4 regions of the Parasphingorhabdus sp. JC815 genome follow, and region 2 is predicted to be linked to each of the others. Evidence: predicted binding sites of a transcription regulator. Region 2 holds the regulator's gene; each other region holds the start of a gene.
What was found. The regulator LexA, encoded in region 2, represses DNA repair genes until DNA is damaged. The targets are predictions, from matches to a motif close to GTTCCNCNCTTGTTCT.
Positions count from the first base shown of each region.

Region 1 (5,308 bases), 190 kb from region 2:
GTTATCTCAAGCCAATAGCGCACCGTTTTTTGCGATCCGATCTATGGCGCTTTACCCGCAGATCCGTGCCACGCGGTGTTGCGCTGGGCATGTTGGCGGCATTTCTAATCCCCGTAGGGCAGATTTTTGCAGCGGTATTTCTGGCGCTGCCGATTCGCGCAAATGTTCCGATTGCGGCTCTGACAACTTTTATCACTAATCCGATCACCTATCCATTCTGGATAGCCGCTGCAAACCAGATCGGGAAGTTTGCTCTGCGGGTCGACGCGCTGACCGATGGGCAGCCATTGAATAGCCATGTGGGCAGTGAATTTGGTATGTGGATAAGCTGGTTTGTGCGTGAAGCGGGTGTAACGGCTTTTGGATTTTCATTATTGGCTATTAGTTTCGCGGCATTGGGCTATGTTGTAAGTTCGTTTGGCTGGCGCTGGTGGACAGCACGAAAATGGCAACGGCGAATGAAAAATATAGATCCAGATAGCAATAAAGATGGCGAGTGAGATTCGGTATAATACAGCGTTGTTAAAGCCCAGTACGCGAAAAAAAGCGAATGACTCACGCTTACGAGCCGCGATATTGGGAATCGCGATAATATTATCGCTGGGGCTGCTCTATTGGCAGGTTCCAAATATTGCGCTGTTGCTGGGCTTTGCGGCTATGGCCGGTACGTTGGGGGCTATTGCCTATTTTCTGAGTCCGAAAAACGCCGCCACTGATGATGAACATGCCACGTTTATGGATTGGGCCGTAACACGGCTGGTCGCGGATCAGGCCGAGGTGGGGCTGGCCATTACCGATCGTGCCGGGCGGCTGGTATGCGCCAATGAGCTGTTCACCAAATGGTTTAATGGCCCGGCAGTTCCCCCAAAACTTCCATTGCAGGATGACGGGAACACACTGTTGGCTTCGGCCGGACGAAAGGCATGGCGCGACGGGCGCGGCTCTGCCGAGGGGCTGAAACGCGGGGTTGCTGAATATAATGCGAAGGTCGAGCGCGCGGGACATGGCGATGAATATCTGCTCTGGCATTTCAAGCCCCGGCGCCGCAACGATATATTGGACGAGACAATCAACATGGTGAGCGGTGCCACTGGCAAGGCTTTATCGGAAGCGGGTTTGCTCGCTGCGGTTATCGGCGGCGAAGGACGGATCAGAGCATTGAATCAGGGCTTTGCGCTCAGGGCCACTGGTCGTGAAGACGCAAATATAGCAGGGCGCAATTTTATCAATTTTCTACGCTCCGATGACAAGGGCACGATTTTTTTCGAACGGGATGGCCGGCACGGCACGCCAGTGCGCCTTTTCCACGTTCCACTGGATCGTAATCAGCAAAAAGGACCGGCGCTGATCCTGCTTATCGACGATGATGGCATGGTGGAACGCGGCAAAGCGTTGGAACAGGTTGAATCGATGTTGTCGTTGCTTCCACTCGGTCTGGCGCTCACAGATCGGGATGGCCGATTTCTCTTCTATAACAATGCCTTTGCGAAAGTGTCGGATATTCAGGAAGGAGAGGAGCCACTCTATCCCGGTGATCTCATGATCCGTGACGACAAGGCGGCGGTGGCGGATGCCGTTCGCCGCTATGGGCGCGGTCCTTCCATGTCGGGAGACCTTGCTGTGCGGCTGCGCTCGGGCGGGGAAGATCCGGTTGCACTGGGCATGGCGAGTATTCGTGGTCTGGGTGATGCTGCGGTTTTGCTCTCGCTCAAGGATAATAGCGAGGAAGCCAAGCTGAAAACGCAGGTAGCGCAAGCTACCAAGATGCAGGCGGTGGGGCAGCTTGCTGGCGGCGTTGCCCATGATTTCAACAATATACTGACCGCGATTATCGGCCATTGTGACCTGATGCTGCTGCGTCATGCGCCCGGTGACAGCGATTATGATGATATTCAGCAGGTCAAGAATAACAGCAACCGGGCTGCTGGTCTGGTCCGTCAACTCTTGGCCTTTTCACGGCAACAAACCTTACGACCACAGGTTCTACAGCTTCCCGATGTGGTCTCAGACGTGTCGAACCTGCTCAAGCGGCTATTGGATGACTCTATTGAGCTAGAGGTCAAACATGGCCGCAATCTGGGACTGGTCCGTGCCGATCCGGGGCAGTTGGAGCAGGTGATCATAAATCTTGGTGTAAACGCCCGTGATGCTATTAATGCCAGCGGAGCCAATGGCGGTAAGATTTCGATCACGACCCAGATGATTACACCTTCTGACGTCCGGGCGTTGAAAAACGATATTCTCCCCGTCGGGGACTATACCGCCCTGTTCGTGAGTGATACAGGGATGGGCATCCCGCCGCAGGTGATTGGCAAGATATTTGAACCTTTCTTCACGACCAAAGATGTTGGGAAGGGCACCGGGCTTGGCCTCTCCACCGTTTACGGGATTGTCAAACAATCGGGCGGTTATATTTTTGCGGAATCCAATCCTGATGAAGGGGCCACGTTCGCAATTTATTTTCCGGTTCATAAGGGACTGGATCACGAAACATCGCAAACAGCCGAACCGCCCAAGGCTCTGGCCAAAAAAGAACTATGGGGCAGTGGTCATATTTTGCTGGTGGAGGATGAGGATATGGTCCGCGCCGTGGCAGAACGTGCATTAACGCGGCAGGGTTATACCGTAGTAACTGCGAGCGATGGCGAAGAAGGGTTGCAGCATTTGACCAGCATGGAAGAGGGCGAAAACGCTTTTGATATGATTGTGTCGGATGTGGTCATGCCGAATATGGACGGACCGGCAATGGCCAAGCAGGCACGCGAACTATATCCTGAAATCCCGATTCTGTTCATGTCCGGCTATGCCGAAGAGCAACTGCGAAAATCCATTGATCTCGACAATGTCGCATTTCTGCCCAAGCCATTTTCTGTTGCACAAATCGCGCAAGCTGTCGGGGAAGTTTTGGCCGAACATAATAAATAGACTATGGATTTGCTCGTAACATACTGAAATATAATGACTATTTGTAATTGCAAGAAAATAATGTTCTCCCCTTGTTCTCAAAGAACAAATGCGGTACATCATATCGGGCATTGATTGATATCGTACAAGCAATTAGCGAAGGGGACAGGCAAATGGCCGGTAATTTAAAAGTCGTAGAATCGGATACTCAGTTGAACTCATCAGACAGACAAAAAGCGCTCGACGCCGCATTGGCACAGATTGACCGTGCTTTTGGCAAAGGCTCGGCCATGAAGCTTGGCTCCCGCAAGGCTATGGAGGTTGAATCAATCTCCACCGGCTCGTTGGGGCTCGATATTGCACTTGGCATCGGGGGATTGCCAAAGGGACGTGTAATCGAAATCTATGGCCCGGAAAGTTCGGGTAAAACGACATTGGCGCTGCACGTTATTGCCGAAGCGCAAAAAGCGGGCGGCACTGCGGCCTTTGTCGATGCGGAACACGCGCTTGATCCGGTTTATGCCAATGCGCTGGGTGTGGATATTGACGAGCTGATTATATCGCAGCCTGATACGGGTGAGCAGGCTCTGGAGATTACAGATACGCTGGTGCGCTCTAACGCCATTGATGTTCTGGTTGTCGACTCGGTTGCGGCGCTGGTCCCACGTGCAGAAATCGAAGGTGAAATGGGTGATTCCCATGTCGGTTTGCAGGCCCGTTTGATGAGCCAGGCACTACGCAAGCTGACCGGATCGATCAGCCGTTCCAAATGTATGGTGATTTTCATCAATCAGGTGCGGATGAAAATTGGTGTCATGTATGGCAATCCCGAAACGACGTCGGGCGGCAATGCGTTAAAATTCTATGCCTCGGTCCGCCTCGACATCCGCCGCACCGGACAGATCAAGGAGCGGGACGATATTGTCGGCAACTCGACTCGCGTAAAAGTAGTGAAAAACAAGGTTGCGCCTCCGTTCAAGCAAGTCGAATTTGATATTATGTACGGACAGGGCATCTCCAAGGTAGGAGAAATCATTGATCTGGGCGTCAAAGCCGGCGTGGTCGAAAAAGCCGGTGCCTGGTTCTCCTATGATTCGGTTCGAATTGGTCAGGGCCGTGAAAATTCCAAACGCTTCCTGCTCGAAAACCCTGAACTGATGGCGAAGCTGGAAAAACAGATCCGCGGCAACGAGGAAGAAATTGCCGAAGATATGATGACCGGCTCTGCTGCCAGCGACAAGGACAGCGGGGAGGGTGAATAAAAGGATTTAGAAACGGGCTTGCCCTTCTTCTGCTTCTTTTCCCAAATTATAAGTTTTGCCGGTTCGCTGCCCCGAGGCGAACCTTGGCACCCGGGCCGTCCTTCTGTCCCCCGATAGTCAGGACGGCCCCCTTTTTACGGTCTTTTTATTGGCGGCTCGGTTGCTCTTTGACAAACTTGGAAGAATCCGGCCCGTTTCTGCTATTTTGGGTTGTGAATTGTGTGAACTTTGGAAGGACCAACGGCTTTTTCCGTTTTAGCCAAATAGCTCTTATGATGAACTCTCTCTCTGTGATGGTTTTTTTCATCAATTCATTCACGGGATTGTCAAGCGGACAGGCGTCGCCTAAGTCGAATCCATGATTACAACCAATGATATAAGACGCTCTTTTCTGGAATTTTTTAACGAGAAGGGACATGAAATTGTCCCGTCTTCTCCATTGATTCCGCATAATGACCCGACATTAATGTTCATTAATGCCGGTATGGTGCCTTTTAAAAATATTTTTACTGGAGCAGAAAAGAGTAAATTTCTCACTGCAACATCTAATCAGAAATGCGTCCGCGCTGGCGGCAAGCATAATGATCTGGATAATGTCGGCTACACGGCCCGCCACCACACATTTTTTGAAATGCTCGGCAATTTTTCCTTTGGTGATTATTTCAAGGAACAGGCCATTCATAACGCATGGGAATTGATCACAAAAACATGGGAAATCTCTCCTGATCGCTTGACTGTGACTGTCTATCATACGGATGATGAAGCTTTTGATTTGTGGCGAAAAATCTCTGGACTTCCCGAAGAGCGGATTATTCGCATAGCCAGCAATGATAATTTCTGGTCCATGGGCGATACCGGACCTTGCGGACCATGTAGCGAGATTTTCTACGACCATGGCGAAAATATTTTTGGCGGGCCACCCGGCAGCCCGGATGAAGATGGCGACCGCTTTGTTGAAATCTGGAATCTGGTGTTCATGCAATATGAACAGGATGGGACTGGCAACCGCATTGATCTGCCAAAGCCGTCAATTGATACCGGCATGGGTCTGGAACGTGTCGCTGCGGTTATGCAGGGCACTCATGATAATTATGACATTGATCTGTTTAAAGCCCTGATTGCTGAATCCGGGACTCTAACAG
Region 1 covers NZ_JBFEFM010000001.1:347,786-353,093, forward strand. Annotated here, with positions in the region: gene AB1K62_RS01685 (DUF2062 domain-containing protein) at 1-500, shown strand, start outside; gene AB1K62_RS01690 (response regulator) at 490-2,925, shown strand; gene recA (recombinase RecA) at 3,078-4,166, shown strand; gene alaS (alanine--tRNA ligase) at 4,525-5,308, shown strand, end outside.
Region 1: recA (recombinase RecA) is a predicted target of LexA. The motif match lies at 2,988-3,003, and genes of this name have one in related genera.

Region 2 (5,308 bases):
AAGATTTTATGGTTGATCCGTGGCAGGTGGAAGAATCGCGAGCGCTTGGCGCAGATGCAATATTGGTTATCATGGCCGCTCTGGATGATGGTCTGGCTCTCGAAATCGAGGCGGCAGCCCATGAACTGGGCATGGATGTTCTGGTTGAAGTCCACGACGAAAGCGAACTGGAACGCGCGCTTAAACTGCGATCACGGCTTTTGGGTATCAATAATCGCAACCTCAAGACCTTTGAAACCAGCCTTGAACAAACCGAACGTCTGGCGAAACTTGTTCCCAAAGACCGGATCATGGTATCGGAAAGCGGTATATTTACCCATGAAGACTGCCAGAGACTGGCGCAGTCGGGCGCCCGTGCGTTTCTGGTCGGAGAGTCACTGATGAAACAGGCCGATATCGAAGCGGCAACCCGTTTGTTGCTATCAGGCGAATATATAAACACATGAGCAAACTCACCCATATTGATGAAAAGGGCGCGGCGCACATGGTCGATATATCGGCCAAGCAAGACACGGTCCGTGAAGCAAATGCCGAGGGTTTTATCAGTATGAAGCCCGATGTTCTGGACGCGATCAGGGCGAATAGCATGAAAAAAGGGGATGTGCTGTCCACTGCCCGTATCGCCGGGATCATGGCAGCAAAGAAAACCAGTGACATCATTCCGCTTTGCCACCCGCTTGCTTTAAGTAAAGTCACTGTGGATTTTATATTTCAAAACGCTGGTATCACCGTTCACTCTATGGCGCGTCTGACCGGAAAAACCGGCGTAGAAATGGAAGCTTTAACAGCGGCTTCTGTGGCGCTTCTAACCATTTATGACATGTCCAAAGCCATGCAGAAAGATATGGTAATCAGCGATATTCGCCTATTATCCAAATCCGGCGGCAAATCGGGAGACTGGACCGCATAATGACGTCATTGCTGCCTTTTGAAGATGCACAGAAGCGGTTAATTTCCATGGCGGAGCCCTTGGCGTCAGAAACGCTTCCGGTCGCGGAAGCACTGGGACGCTATCTTGCTGAAGACCTCATTGCCCGGCGTAGCCAGCCTGCTGGCGATATGTCAGCGATGGACGGCTATGCCATCCGCTTTGCCGATCGCGAGGGGCCATGGCAATTGGCCGGAGAATGTAAGGCCGGAAGCCCGCCTTGCCCGCCTATCAAGAGCGGACAAGCAGCGCGGATCTTTACCGGTGCGTTGATGCCGGACGGGGCCGATACCGTCGTCATGCAGGAAAATGTGACGCAGGATGAAGATGGCGGGAATGATATTATCCGCCTGATATCAGACCCCTCACCGAGCAAAGGCCATCATGTTCGCGGCAAAGGCGGGGACTTTAATGCCGGCGATATAATGCTACAGGCCGGAACATATCTTAGCGCCGCCGCTTTAGGACAAGCTGTTATGGCCGGCGCGGGCAGCATTACAGTCGGGCGACGCCCGAAGGTAGCGGTCCTTTCGACCGGCGATGAACTGGTTGCGCCAGGCACCGACACCCTATCGCATCAGATACCAGCCAGTAATGACGTCATGATAGCTGCGATGCTATCACAGACACCTGCTATAACCCACACGATCAGCAGGATAAAAGATAATCTGGATAGCCTTTGTGACGCCCTTGCCAGCGTTGATGATTGTGACGTCATTGTAAGCATCGGCGGGGCATCAGTGGGCGATCATGATCTGGTAGCTCCGGCATTTGAGCGGCTGGGCGGACAGACAGATTTCTGGAAAATAGCCATGAAGCCGGGCAAGCCGTTAATGGCCGGAAAACTTGGTGACAGCATAGTTCTTGCCCTGCCCGGCAATCCGGTGTCTGCTTTTGTTACGGCGACATTATTTCTGCTACCGCTGATCCGGCATATCGCGGGTTCCCGCTCGCCATTGCCCGTCATGCAAACTGCTGAGACGCGCACTGCTTTGCCTGCGACCACGCACCGCGCCGAATTTCTGCGGGCAAAGGTCGATAATAGTGGGATTACGGCAATGAATAGTCAGGACAGCGCCAAACTTTCCGTGCTCGCTGCTGCCAACGCCCTGCTCTATCGCCCACCTCATAGCCCTGTGCAGCCAGAAGGCATGGCCGTTTCCTATATTACTATTTGAATAGCACTTGACTTACCTGTGTATGTTTCATAATTGTTCTTTATACGTTCCCGATAAGGACATATACTATGCTCACCCCGAAACAACATGAACTTTTATGCTTCATCCATAATCGCTTGGAAGAATCAGGTGTATCTCCTTCTTTTGAAGAGATGAAAGATGCGCTGGGGCTGAAATCCAAATCCGGTATCCACCGATTGATCAGCGCATTGGAAGAACGGGGGTTCTTGCGGCGCCTTCCCAATCGGGCGCGCGCCTTGGAAGTGACCAAAATGCCCGAAGGCGGGAATATCAAACTTCCGGAAGCGGCAGAATCAAATGTGGTTAGTATTTCCTCCGGTTCGCCGCGACCCGCCGCCGCGAAAGAGCTTACTGTTGTTTCCAATGATGTGATTGAAATTCCTCTCCATGGCCGGATTGCCGCTGGTGCACCCATAGAGGCACTGGAAGGTCAGTCAGCTCTTTCGGTTCCTGCGGCCCTGCTGGGTTCTGGTGAACATTATGCGCTGGAAGTGTCGGGCGATTCGATGATTGAGGCTGGCATATTAGATGGCGATTATGCCCTAATCCAGCGCACCCAAACCGCACGGAACGGTGAAATTGTTGTCGCATTGGTTCATGATGAGGAAGCGACACTCAAATATCTCTACAAAGAAGGCGCTACGGTGCGTCTGAACCCCGCCAACAGCGCTTATGAACCACAGATATTCGGTCCTGATGAAGTGCAGATACAAGGCAAAATGGCCGGACTTTTGCGGCGTTATAACTGATAGCCGGATTGACCCTGACGGGCCGCGGTTTAGTCCGCAGGTCCCGTGAATGCCCGGCGCGCTGCTGAATTTTCCGGCGCAGCAAAGCGCATCCAGCTATGATGTCCGTTACGGTCCCGAACAGTTGTGATCTGCCGGTTTTCCAAATCTATTGTCATGCCGCCAACCTGACTTAATGTTGCGCGATCCGCTTTAATCCAGCGCGGTTGGCAACTGCGCGGAAGATAACGGTCGCTGATCACAATATCAGCCCGTCGACAAGCGGCTGATAATGCCAGCGCCGGAATATGATAAGAACTGCGCGTAGCGAGGATCACCCAGTTTCTATCGGTCGTTCTTATTGTCACTGTGCAACTATCTGCATTGCAAGAGGCATTGGGCCAATCCTCCAGCAAGGCCGCTTCACCGTCAATTCCGGCATTTTCCAATATCATATTACGGACAAAACCCCCGCTGCGGGTGCGTAACATGGCCAGTTCACCCTCGTCAGAGCGAAACCCGACATGGCGGCCATCGCCGGTAATATAAACGTCCGGCGCGCGGGACAGGTTAATGATTAAAATAGCGATGATGACGGGAAGAACTCCCCAAATCCGCCAGCGCTGACCCCAAAGAGAGAGCCACAGACCGCCAAATACCAATAACGCAAATGCCATAAGCGGCATTGTTGGCAACATAGTCACCGACCCCGGGCGACTGGACACATAATGGGCCAGAATGATCAAACCACTTAGGGATTTTTCACATATCCACCATATCGGTGCACCAAGACCGAAAATATCAAGCACCAGCGCCAATGCTTCCAGCGGCATAATTACAAATGTTGTCAACGGAATAGCGATGATATTGGCCAGCGATCCATAAATACCCGCTTTATGAAAATGATATAAGGCAATCGGCATCAACGCCATTTCAACGACCAGTCCCGTCAGGAAAAGCCCGGCTAACATCCTGCCAAGCCGCTTGAGCGCAGCTTCTTCCCGCGTTGCAAATAGAGCCTGCACTTTGGGGTGGTCATGCATGGCAATAATCGCAGTCACCGCTGCAAAACTTAGCTGAAAACTTGGTCCGACTAGGGATTCCGGCCAGAGGATCAACACGAACAGGGCGCCCGCCGCAACCATACGCAATGTGATCGCGCTGCGCCCCATGATTAGCGCCGCCAATACAAGCAGCGCGGCGACACAGGCGCGAATTGTCGGCACCTGCGCTCCGGTCAGTAACGTATAGGAAAGCGCACCAATGGCGGCGCAACCGGCAGCGATTAACGGCAATCGAAAACGCAGCGCCAAGGGCGGGAAAAGCGCCAATAGGCGCAAAACCAGAAGATAGATTGCGCCCACGACCGCCGTCACATGAAGCCCGCTGATCGACAAAAGATGCGCCAACCCACTGCGGCGCATGGCCTTTGCGTCCTCGTCACTAATCGACCCACGATCTCCGGTAGCCAATGTCGCGCCAATCGCCCCTGCCCCGTCGTCCATGCGGGACTGGACATGATCGGAAAGCATCTGGCGATATTGCGGAATGACAGAAAATATTCCCCCTACCGGTCTTGCTGGCTGAACAATCCGGATGTCTCCCATTAGCCGCCCAGTAGCCCCCAACCCCATAAACCATGCACGGCGGGAAAAATCATAGGCGCCGGGCAGTGTCGCCATTCCCGGTGGCACAAGACGGGCACGCAATTGGATGACAGTGCCAACCTGTAAATCACTGGCCTGCGCTTCATTGGATGCAACACCATCACTCTGCAAAGCTGTCGCATAAGTCCCGATTGGCACATTCACACGGACCCGCGGAGGTAGATTCTGTTTACCATGGGTCGCCAGCGTCAACCGGACCATATCCCGGGCGCTTATCACTTCGGTCTTTTCTACTTCCGCATAGAAAGATGCCACTATCGGTCGTTCCAGAACCGGCGCAGCAACTACCCAGGACCGGAACCACATTACCCCGCATCCGATGGCAATAAGCAACAAAAACCAGATCAGCGCATTAGCGATTCTTCCGCCCTGGTCCCTGACTTTAGCTAACAGCGCCAATCCAGTGCACATCGCGATGAGAGCGATCCAGAATGCTGGCTTTGCAAGCAAAAACCAGCCAGCAATGCCGGTCCCGACAGCAACCGGCACCCATAAAGCCAACCGATCGCGTTCTTTTTCCAACTGCCTTTCAAGCCGTTCGGCTATTCGCCAATTCTTGATATAATCAGGGAATTGTCGAGCGAGAATACGCGTGCTAAGGGCCGTGTGATCCGAACCAGGAATAGCAGTAATGCCGGAAGAATCGGTATTTTTGCCAAGGCTGTTCGGGTCTATGCCACTTTGCATCGGATTCGCTTAACACAGGGAAAGATCAAGCGTGACTCTTAATGAAACAGAACAGGTCGTCACGCGGTTTGCGCCGTCGCCAACCGGATTTTTGCATAT
Region 2 covers NZ_JBFEFM010000001.1:539,216-544,523, reverse strand. Annotated here, with positions in the region: gene trpC (indole-3-glycerol phosphate synthase TrpC) at 1-446, shown strand, start outside; gene moaC (cyclic pyranopterin monophosphate synthase MoaC) at 443-910, shown strand; gene AB1K62_RS02600 (molybdopterin molybdotransferase MoeA) at 910-2,106, shown strand; gene lexA (transcriptional repressor LexA) at 2,175-2,876, shown strand; gene AB1K62_RS02590 (ComEC/Rec2 family competence protein) at 2,906-5,209, opposite strand; gene gltX (glutamate--tRNA ligase) at 5,241-5,308, shown strand, end outside.

Region 3 (5,308 bases), on a different contig from region 2:
GTTTCGTCTGCGCTGGCCCGCACGGAAATGCTGAATGCGGTTCCCAGCTTTGCGAAAAGTCTGGCCGAACGCGGTAAAAAGCTGCTGCGTGATTTCGCCGCTGTTATTCGCGGGAATGCGGATGACCCGCTAATTCCAGACCATATATTAAAGAAAGATGCTGAAACCATTGCAGCGGCGCAGTCGGTTGCCTCTGCCATCAGGCATCTTGGAGAACGAGAGGCCGCCTTCCCGCGCGAAACTTTGCTTAAAACCGCGCTCGACTTTGGATTGCCTACGACAATCGATCATGTCGAACAGCGGGTGCGGTCTCTGGTCCGCTCAGGGGCCCTTGTCAAAGGCGCAGGCGGCAAGAAAGACTGGTTTACCTCGCAGGATGCCATAACGCTCGAGGAGCAAATACTTGTCCAAGTCGAAAGCGGCCGGTCTGCGGTTTCGCCCGTTATCAGTAGCGATGTCGCAGCCCAGCGCGTTCAGGCGATTTCTGCGCTTAACTATGGTTTCACCCTGAACGAGGGACAGGAAGCTGGCGCCCGGCTCATCATGTCATCTACCAATCGGACCGTAGCGGTCCAGGGGATTGCCGGCGCTGGTAAGTCCAGCCTCCTTAAACCCGTATCAGAGCTGTTACGAGAGCAAGGCAAACAAGTCTTCGGCCTTGCTGTTCAAAATACACTTGTCCAAATGCTCGAACGCGACACAGGCATCTCGTCAATGACGCTTGCCCGATTTTTGGGGAAACACGCCAAATTGCTGCATGCACCGACCGACCGCGCGCTGCTTTCAGAAGCAAGGCAACAGCTCAAAGATCATGTTCTCTTTCTTGATGAGGCCTCGATGGTATCGAGTACCGACAAAGAGAAGCTTGTGCGCCTCGCAAACCTAGTGCGTGTCGACAGGCTGGTGCTTATCGGGGATCGTAAGCAGCTCGGTGCTGTTGATGCCGGAAAGCCGTTTGACCTTATTCAGCAGGCTGGCGCCGAACGTGCGGTGATGGACGTCAATCTGAGGGCAAGGAACTTAGGATTGCGCCGCGCCCAAAGCGCCGCGCAATCAGGACTTGTGACCAAAGCTATGGGCTATCTCAAGGATTATACCATCGAAACCAATGACGACAGCGCGGTCATGGCCGCCGAACACTGGTTGTCGCTTTCGCCTTCCGCGCGCGAAAATACCGCTATTTATGCTTCAGGGCGTGCACTGCGATCCACGGTCAACCAAGCTGTTCAAACCGGTTTAAAGGCCAATGGTGAACTTGGAGCGGAGCCTTTGCGCTTGTCTACGCTCTCCCGCGTGAACACCACGCGTGAAGAGCTGCGCTATGTCTCGGGCTATAAAGCTGGCATGGTGCTTGAGGTTGCAGGAAGGGTTCGTAGTCAGGGCCTGAGGCAAGGTCAGTACCATGTGGCCGCGGTTGATGCACAACGCAAAATAATCAAATTGCGGGATCCCAAAGGAAAGATGGTGCAGTTTCATCCCTCGAAAATATGCGCCGGGAAAAGCGAAGATCGGCTGGCATTATTAGAAGAAAAGCAGCTAGACATTCATAGCAGCGAGCGCATTCGTTGGACCAAAAACGACCATAAACGCGGTCTTTTCAATGCCGATCAGGCAAAAATTACGGATATCGACAAGACTCATCTCACGCTGGTAACATCAGCAGGTATGGAACATAGGCTGAAACGCAGTGATCCTATGCTCAAAAGGCTTGATCTAGCCTATGCGCTTAATGCCCATATGGCCCAAGGCCTGACTTCGGACCACGGTATCGCCGTCATGGATAGCCGCGAAAAAAACCTCTCCAATCAGCAGACATTTCTCGTGACGATAACCCGACTACGCGACAGTCTGACCCTATTTGTTGATAACGCTGGCAAACTCGGCCGCGCAGTAGCGCAAAATACAGGTACCAAGACTTCCGCACTGGAAGTGACCGAGCGGCTCCGCCAAGCTGCGGCAACGGGGTTGAAAGCGGGCAAGTCGCAGGTCCAAGACAAGGCCTCTGGAACAGATAAGCCAGAAATTACAAAAGACATGTTAAAACCTTTTGAGATCGGGATTTAAGAGGCAACGGGGGGTGCGTCATCGCTGGACATATTTCTGGGACTATCGCATGTGATTTGGGTCATGTTTAATCTAATCCTGCTCCTCGCCTTAAAAGTGGCCATTGTTCCAAGCGGTGAAACATTTACCTGCACGCCTATACGGGTATGGGATGGCGATGGACCGAGTATGGTGCTCTGAAGGTCCAAGAATCAGACTTTCCGGCATTGCCGCTCGTGAATTGGATCGCACCTGCAGACCTAGCCACCCTTGCCCAAAGGCAGCAGCAAAAAAAGCCCGCAATGCGCTCGTAAATCTTGTTGGACGTCCGGTCGGCGCTTCCAGTGAAGGGCATATATTGGTGAGCGGACCCGCTATGCAGTGTAGGTCAGACGGCGGAGCTGGCGGAACGAGAACCGCAGCATGGTGCATTTCGCCTAAAAGCGGCGACATCAACTGCGCTATGGTGCGCGGCGGCTGGGCCGCCCGGTGGAATAAATATTGGAAGCGGCATCGCTGTGCGTGATCAGCCGAACAGGTCAAACAATAGCTGGAGCGCCAAGCTCCTCTATCTTGAGGTGGGTTTTATAGCTATTATAATATTGGGCTGGCCACTTTACACGCTCGTTCGCTGGCTAATCACCAAGCTATAATTGTTTATATCGCGCGGCAAAACCAGATAACCCTGCCAATGATATGAATGGAAGCGCGGTCCACGTCATCCCAAGTCGGATAGGCTATATTATCACTGGAGATCGTGATTTGTTTACCGCCAGGTTTAAGAGCAACCCGTTTAACCACGAGCGTATCGTCTGAACGCAAGACGTAGATGCCATCTCTAAGACGCGCGCCATGATCGGACGCATCAACAAGCACCTCATCTCGGTGACTAAGGGTTGGTTCCATAGAATCGCCGATCACACGGACAATCGAAAGGCTTGAGCTCTTGGACGGTGTCAGCTTTTTGAGCCATCGCTCGTCAAATCCAAAACGCGTCTGGCTATTTTCGCTTTCAGCAATCGCGCCAAATCCAGCGGACGCATCCACGTCTAAAGTAGCGATTTCGACTAGACCGTTATGGATCGCAGGCGGCGGTCCACCAAGCAGCTGCTCATCGACGCCAAAATAACGCGCTAGCTTACGGCGATCTTCGTCGTCGAGCTTGCGAGGGCTGCCACGTTTTATGAATTGCTGGATGTAAGCAGGGTTGCGACCGAGAAGCCGTGATAGGCCTGAATAATCATCTTTGTTATGCTGAATAAGCCGGTCCAGCTCTTCTCTCACATTGTCCATCGGCAATGCCTTTCATTCAATCCAGTCATCTTAGTAATAGGAATTATCCTAGACAATATAGATTCTTCCTAATAGGAGCATAACAAGAACGCAAGTGAAAGCTGATTCGAGGAAGACAATGAAATTATTAGACCGTATTGAGCTGCACTTGAAGCAAACGCATATTTCTGCGACGCGATTTGGCAGGCGGGCCGTGGGGGATCCTAGATTTGTGCTGGATCTTAGAATGGGGCGAAGACCGAGGCGGCGGACGGTGGAGAAAGTTGAAAATTACTTAAGCGAGACAAGTGGTAAAATGATCTAGCAAGCTTTGGAGAGTCTCTTTAAAACCTTACCTAATATCTAAGCTATATTTTAGATGTAAACGTTGGAAGTTTGATGTCCAATGACTTCAGTTATATTATATTCAATCTTGTGAGTTATATGAGCGCTTAGGGCATAAGCCATATAAGCGGCGCAACGCCGCATCTTCAAGCGCAAGGTAAAATTAAAGACCGGCACCAGACGCTCAAAACAGCATCCTGCTCACAATCTACGCCTAATCCGTTGATCTTGACGACCAGATCGAAGCTTACATCGAGTGCCGTTACTACAAGCGCTGCCATGAGAGCTTGAATAACATGCTCCCACCCCAAAAAAGTGCCTAACTTGGAAGGGGTCAGAAAATCACCCAACAACGATAATTGATCAAACAAACAATTGCACAAGAGCGCTTGCAACACCGAACGTTTGTTGATTAATGTCAACATGGCAAAAAGGCCAAACAATAACAAAAGTTAAGCCTCAATTTGTCTAACTTATTATAATGACGAATAGTTACAGAAGGGCTAGGGCGCCAGCAAACAATGGGGATTTTGAGGGGAGGGGCTATGCGGTGGTGAGTGCTTCAGCAATACAAGACTACAAGATGTCATTTAGCACTGGCGGACTCTTCCTGAACGAAAGCCTTGAACTCGCGCGCTTGCATGAAGACGGCGAGCCTTGGGAAGACACAATTCTCAGAGCCATGGAGGAAGGCACAACCAGTCTGCCGAAATCAACTTCGAACCGTCGATCGTTGCGCGAAATTGCTAACCGCCTGCTTACTCTTACCAATGAGGAACGCACTTACCTTTTGGAAGGGGCGGATCGCTCCGAGCAGCAGGCGCTGTTGTGGATCGCCACATGCCGCGCATATCGGTTCGTTCGTGAATTTGCGGTGGAAGTGGTGAGAGAGCGATACCTGTCTTACCAACTCGATTTACCGCTCGAAAGCTTTGACATTCTTTTTGAAGCGAAAGCTGAATGGGATGAGGGACTGGCCGGATTAAGTCGGTCGACCCGCTTGAAACTTCGTCAAATCATGTTTCGCATGATGCGTGAAGCCGGAATCATTTCAGAAGATGATCGCATTCAAACCGCGATTATTTCCACACGTTTGAAACACATGATTGAAGACCACAACCCCGGCGATCTGGCCATTTTCCCTAGCGTTCCGCTCGAGGGAGCTTAATTTGAAACGAGGACTAAACCGAAAAGAGCGGGCCGAACACCTCTACCACGTGATCACCAGTGAACGCTTCCTGACCAAACAAGGCCTAGGGAATGAAGTGCCATTTTTTATCTACCCCTTTCCCGCCGAGGAAGGGCTTACCATGGTTGAGGACCGTGAAGATCTTGTGACCCGAATTCAGCACTCCGGCACTCGAGTGTTGGACCTGAACCTCTACGATCTCGCGCTCGACATACTTTCAGAACGCGGGATCTTAGAGCAGGTTCTCGAAATTGAGGCCGACAGTAGTAAGGGTGAGATAAAGGAACTTCTACAAGGTGTCTTGGACCCACAAGCTCACCTGATCCCGCATATTGGCCAGGCGATCCAAGCGACCCCACATGATGTCATTTTCTTGTCAGGCGTCGGTGAGGTATACCCTTACATCCGCTCTCACAACGTGCTGAACAACCTACAAAGCACTGCGAAAGACGCGCCAAC
Region 3 covers NZ_JBFEFM010000005.1:32,009-37,316, reverse strand. Annotated here, with positions in the region: gene mobF (MobF family relaxase) at 1-2,064, shown strand, start outside; gene AB1K62_RS11675 (S24 family peptidase) at 2,701-3,336, opposite strand; gene AB1K62_RS11670 (hypothetical protein) at 3,807-4,085, opposite strand; gene AB1K62_RS11665 (DUF1819 family protein) at 4,214-4,828, shown strand; gene AB1K62_RS11660 (DUF1788 domain-containing protein) at 4,830-5,308, shown strand, end outside.
Region 3: AB1K62_RS11675 (S24 family peptidase) is a predicted target of LexA. The motif match lies at 3,416-3,431, and genes of this name have one in related genera.

Region 4 (5,308 bases), on a different contig from region 2:
ATCGCCTAAATGTGTTTCTGTGCCGTCCATCCGTTAGACCACCTCATCCTCATGGGTTTCAAATGCGGCCAATATGGCATCATAAGGCAAAACTATTGCGGCATGACGACCGGCATGGTCCTTCGCAGCGCGTAGATGCTCCATGTTATCCCAATCGCCGGGTTGTTCGTGTGAACCTGCCAGAAATCCGGCTAAATGCTCCCGGGCTGCGGCAATGTTTTTTGCCGATTTTCCGATTGCCTGCGCCGCCAAAATCGCTGTGGAAGCCTGACCCAATGCACAGGCCTTCACTTCTATTCCCAATTGAGAGATCAGCCCGTCATCCGACAATATAATATCGGCAGCGACCCGGCTGCCGCAGGTGCGTGAGCGGACCTCCGCCGTGCCATCGGGCTTGTCCAGTCGCAATTGATGCGGAATTGAAACAGCCAGACGGAGTATCTCGCGGTTATAAAGTGCGCCGCTCACTCCTCAACCTCCGGCCCGAGCCCAGTAATTTCCTTCTGTTTTCCAACAAATTCAACCATCGCATCCCCGCTGGCATTCAATAACGGATATGTCCGCGAATCCGCAATCCACTCTGGTCGCGGCTCAGCTGCACCATAGATGCTGTCATAAACAAGGATAACCAACAGATAGGCAAGCGTGGCGCCAATCAACCCCTTGATCATACCAAAACCGAAACCAAGCACACGGTCAACAGGTCCCAACAGCGATTTACGCGACCTTTGACCGATTGATCTGGCGATCCAGCGGCCCAAAGCATAAGTGACGATGACAATCGAACAAAATGCCAGAACCGAAGCGCCGCCTTCCGTTCCGATCGGCGCAATCAAAAACTCCGTCACCGGCATATGCAGGAAACGGACCGCAAAGATGACCATCACCCATGCAATAAGTGCAAGTATTTCTTGCACAAATCCGCGCAGGAAACCCAATATAGCTGCGCCGCCCATCAGCAGTAAAACAAAGATATCCAAACTGGTCATAAAATCTAGCTAAGCGCGGGCAAGCATATGGTCAACGAGATTGGCAAGTTTTGCAAATTGTTGTTGTTTTACAGTGCCGCCGACTTTCTCTCCGGAAGCCGGAATCATCGCCCGGTCAAATCCCAGTTTCGATGCTTCTTTCAGGCGAAGCGGTGTATTGGACACAGGACGGATTTCCCCCGAAAGCGCAATCTCACCGAATATAACAGCGTCGCTGGGCATGGGCCGTTCCGCATGGGCAGAGATCAGCGCCGCCGCAACTGCCAGATCAGCCGCCGGATCAGTCAAACGGTATCCACCGGCCACATTCAGATATACCTCCGCGCCAGAAAAGCTGAGGCCACAGCGCGCTTCAAGCACCGCCAAAATCATCGCGAGGCGCGAACTGTCCCAACCGACAACCGAGCGGCGCGGCGTAGCCCCGCTGGCCAGCCGGACGGTCAGCGCCTGAATCTCCACCAGCACGGGCCGTGTTCCTTCCAAGGCAGGAAAAACGGTCGCGCCGGTCACTTCTTCGCTTCTGTCCGTCAGGAAAAGTGCGGAAGGATTCTGCACTTCGCTTAGCCCCATTTCCTCCATCGCAAACACACCGATCTCGTCCGTGCCGCCGAAACGGTTTTTTATGGCTCGCAAAATCCGATATTGGTGGCTGCGCTCCCCTTCAAAGCTCATCACTGTATCGACCATATGTTCCAGCACGCGTGGACCAGCAATATTGCCGTCCTTGGTGACATGGCCGACCAGCATGATCATTGTGCCATATTCCTTGGCAAATTTGATCAGCTCCTGCGCGGATGCGCGCACCTGACTGACCGTTCCCGGCGCCCCTTCGATAAGATCACTGTGCATTGTCTGAATGGAATCAATCACTACAAAATCGGGCGCATCCTTGGACAAGGTGGTCAAAATATCACGCACCGAAGTCGCCGACGCCAGTTTAACCGGCGCACTCCCCAAGCCCAGCCGCCGTGCACGCAGCCGCACCTGATCCGCGGCTTCTTCACCCGATATATAGGCCACAGAACAGCCTGCATTGGCGAGCCGTGCAGACACCTGCAACAGCAATGTTGACTTGCCAATACCCGGATCGCCGCCCATCAACGTAGCGGAACCGGCTACCAACCCGCCGCCAACCGCGCGGTCAAATTCCTCGATACCCGTTTTTTTGCGTTCCGGCAGTTTGATTTCGGAATCCAGCCCGACCAGCCGGACTTCCCGTCCGCCACTTTGCAAATTATGCTTGGCGGCAAATACGGTTTCCCCCGCCTCTTCAATCAGCGTGTTCCAGTCACCGCAATCAGCGCACTGCCCCTGCCAACGATGCGAGATAGAGCCGCATTCCTGACATACATATTTTTTCTTTGGCTTGGCCATGACCATACTTTCACTAGAACAAAAACAGAACGCTATAGTTTTTCTTGGTTTTTTCAACCACTTTCATGCTTGCGCCATGCCCTTCATGCTGCCAATCTTGGAAAAATGCGCCAAAAGGAACTCAGACTCGCTCTTATTTGCTATGGCGGCGTTAGTCTTGCCATTTATATGCATGGTATAACCAAAGAAGTCTGGAAACTCGCCAGAGCCAGCCGGGATTTTTACGATGGCGAGCAGCCCGGGAACAACAGCCGCGCTGTCTATCATAACATCATGACCTGGATCGAACAGGAAACCGGCGTCAAACTGCGTGTGCTACCGGATATTATCTCGGGTGCCAGTGCCGGCGGGATTAACGGCATTTTTCTGGCTCAAGCGATTATTTCGGGCGAATCGCTGGAACCGCTAACGGAGATGTGGCTGGAAAAAGCGGATGTTGATACATTGCTTGATCCCGATGCCAGGCCGCTGTCACGCTTTTCCAAATTCTGGGCTGAACCCATTGCATGGATGGCACTGGGCCGCAAAGGCGGAGCGGTAGAGCAAACCGTTTCAAAAGAGGCGCGGGAAGAAGTGAAGATGAAACTCTCCCGCTTTGTGCGTGCGCGCTGGTTTGCGCCTCCATTCGGGGGAAAAATATTCTCTGGCCTGATCATGGATGCGCTTGCCAGCATGAAAAATGCCAAACTTGGCCCGAAGTTGCTGCCGCCCGGACAACCGCTGGACTTGTTTGTGACGGTTACAGATTTTGTCGGCTATCCCGAAAGACTGCAACTGCACAGTCCATCAGAAGCCCTGGAGATGGAGCACCGGATCACGATCAGTTTTTCGACACGGGGAACAAACCGCTCGAACATTGCCGATCCGGCTGAACTGGTGTTTGCGGGCCGAGCGACAGCCAGTTTTCCCGGTGCTTTTCCGCCATTTACCGTTGCAGAACTCGATAATGTTTTAACGGCTCGCAAACTTGACTGGCCCAACCGGAAAAATTTCCTGAAACGCATATTACCCAATCAAAGCCGTGCCGGAACCGCTGAAGACACTGTGCTGATAGATGGCTCTGTTTTAGCTAACGCTCCCTTTTCCCAAGCGATAGATGCATTGAGAAACCGGCCTGCAAAACGCGAGGTGGATCGACGCTTTGTCTATATTGATCCTCGTCCCGATCTGGATGTCGACAAAAGCAAACGCGCTTTGCGGCGCTTGCAAGCAGCACAGGAGGCCGAGGACGAAAGCCTGCCCGGTTTCTTTTCCACTATATTCGGAGCTATTTCGAATATTCCGCGCGAACAGCCGATCCGTGACAATCTTGATGATATATCGCGGCGCTCCAACCGGATCATCCAGATGCGGCAGATTATGGAGAATCTGCGAACGGAGGTTGATTATAATGTTGAGACCATTTTCGGAAGAACGCTTTTTCTCGACAGCCCGACAGCAGCCAGACTGGCTTCATGGAGACGCAAATCTAGGGAAAAAGCAAGCAAGATGGCCGGGTTTTCCTATAGTGCCTACGGTCATCTGAGGCTTGCTACTGTAGTCGAGGATATCGCCCATACGGTAAAGCGCGCGCAGTCCGATACTTCTTCGCATAATCACCACGCCGTGCGATCGGCTTTATGGTCTAATTTGCAGCAGCGCGGTTTTGACGATCTCTCCAAAAAGGGCGGGCTTGGCCCATCGAAAATAGCTTATGAGTTTTTCAAGGCCCATGATCTGGGTTATCGCATACGCCGCATTCGATTTTTGGCGCGGCGCTTTGCCGAAGACCTTGACCGCACAGTTCCAGAGAATTTTGCAGTGGTCGAGCAAGCCCATGATACGATCTATGAGTGCCTTTCGCTTTATATCGAGCGTGAGACAATCGAATATCTGGGCGATGATTTTATGGCCATGTCCGAACATGCAGAGACACAACCGGCGGCTATGCTGGAGCAGTTGGCCAGCGCCCGTGATCTGGTCGCAGTAGACGCAATGGTTGATCGGAAACTGATCAAAGCCATGGCTAAACTGCCTAAGGCTGAGCGGCGGTCAATGCTCTTGGCGTTCCTTGGCTTCCCGTTTTACGACATTGCCACATTGCCCCTTCTTCAGGGCGAGGGACTGGACGAATTTGATCCGATAAAAGTGGACCGTATTTCACCCGAAGACGCCACAACCATCCGCACAGGCGGTGTCCTTGCGACGTTAAAAGGTATTGAATTTAATAATTTCGGAGCGTTCTTTAGCAGAAGCTACCGCGAGAATGATTATTTATGGGGCCGGCTGCACGGTGGTGAGCGCATGATCGACATATTGATCTCCACGCTTCCTGAATCCAAACAGCCTGATGCGGCCAAAACGCTGGAATTTAAAAAAGCGCTGTTCCAAGCGATTATTGATGAAGAGGAAAAGCGACTGTCCAAGATAGAACCGTTGATCCTGTCTCTCCGCAAGGAGATTAACCGGGCAACTGTTTAATGTCAGCCGGCTGAGCACCCAGCACCAATATTAGCCCCCGCACCGAAAAACATGGCAATAGTATCGGCCAATATTACGGTCTTTATCACAACCTCTGCAAGCGAACCGTTTCCTGCGCGTAGCCCTGTGAACAGGCAAACAGGACCATTGGGGAAATACCAGCAGCGATAGCGTCCGGCATAGAGGGTCCTTCATCGGTTCTTCCCGTAGCGTGGCGGATCAACCGGAGAACATCAGCTACGCGCCACGATCCCTTTGGAGAGAATATCATTGGCAATTTGCGCCACTTGCGCGGCGGATTTATCCTCGCTCCAAATGCCGTAGCGCAAACCGAGAAACACGTTCATGCCCATGATTGCCCATGCGTGTGCTTCTTCCAGATCACCGCGTAGATCACCTGCTTCGCTACCTTCCTGCAATCGTTCAAAAATACGTGCAGCAGTCCCTTCATAATGGCGATGATAGCTTTCCGGATCGACAAATTC
Region 4 covers NZ_JBFEFM010000004.1:124,682-129,989, forward strand. Annotated here, with positions in the region: gene AB1K62_RS10505 (monovalent cation:proton antiporter-2 (CPA2) family protein) at 1-30, opposite strand, end outside; gene AB1K62_RS10510 (iron-sulfur cluster assembly scaffold protein) at 34-468, opposite strand; gene AB1K62_RS10515 (CvpA family protein) at 465-989, opposite strand; gene radA (DNA repair protein RadA) at 999-2,363, opposite strand; gene AB1K62_RS10525 (patatin-like protein) at 2,469-4,823, shown strand; gene AB1K62_RS10530 (TetR/AcrR family transcriptional regulator) at 5,057-5,308, opposite strand, start outside.
Region 4: radA (DNA repair protein RadA) is a predicted target of LexA. The motif match lies at 2,379-2,394, and genes of this name have one in related genera.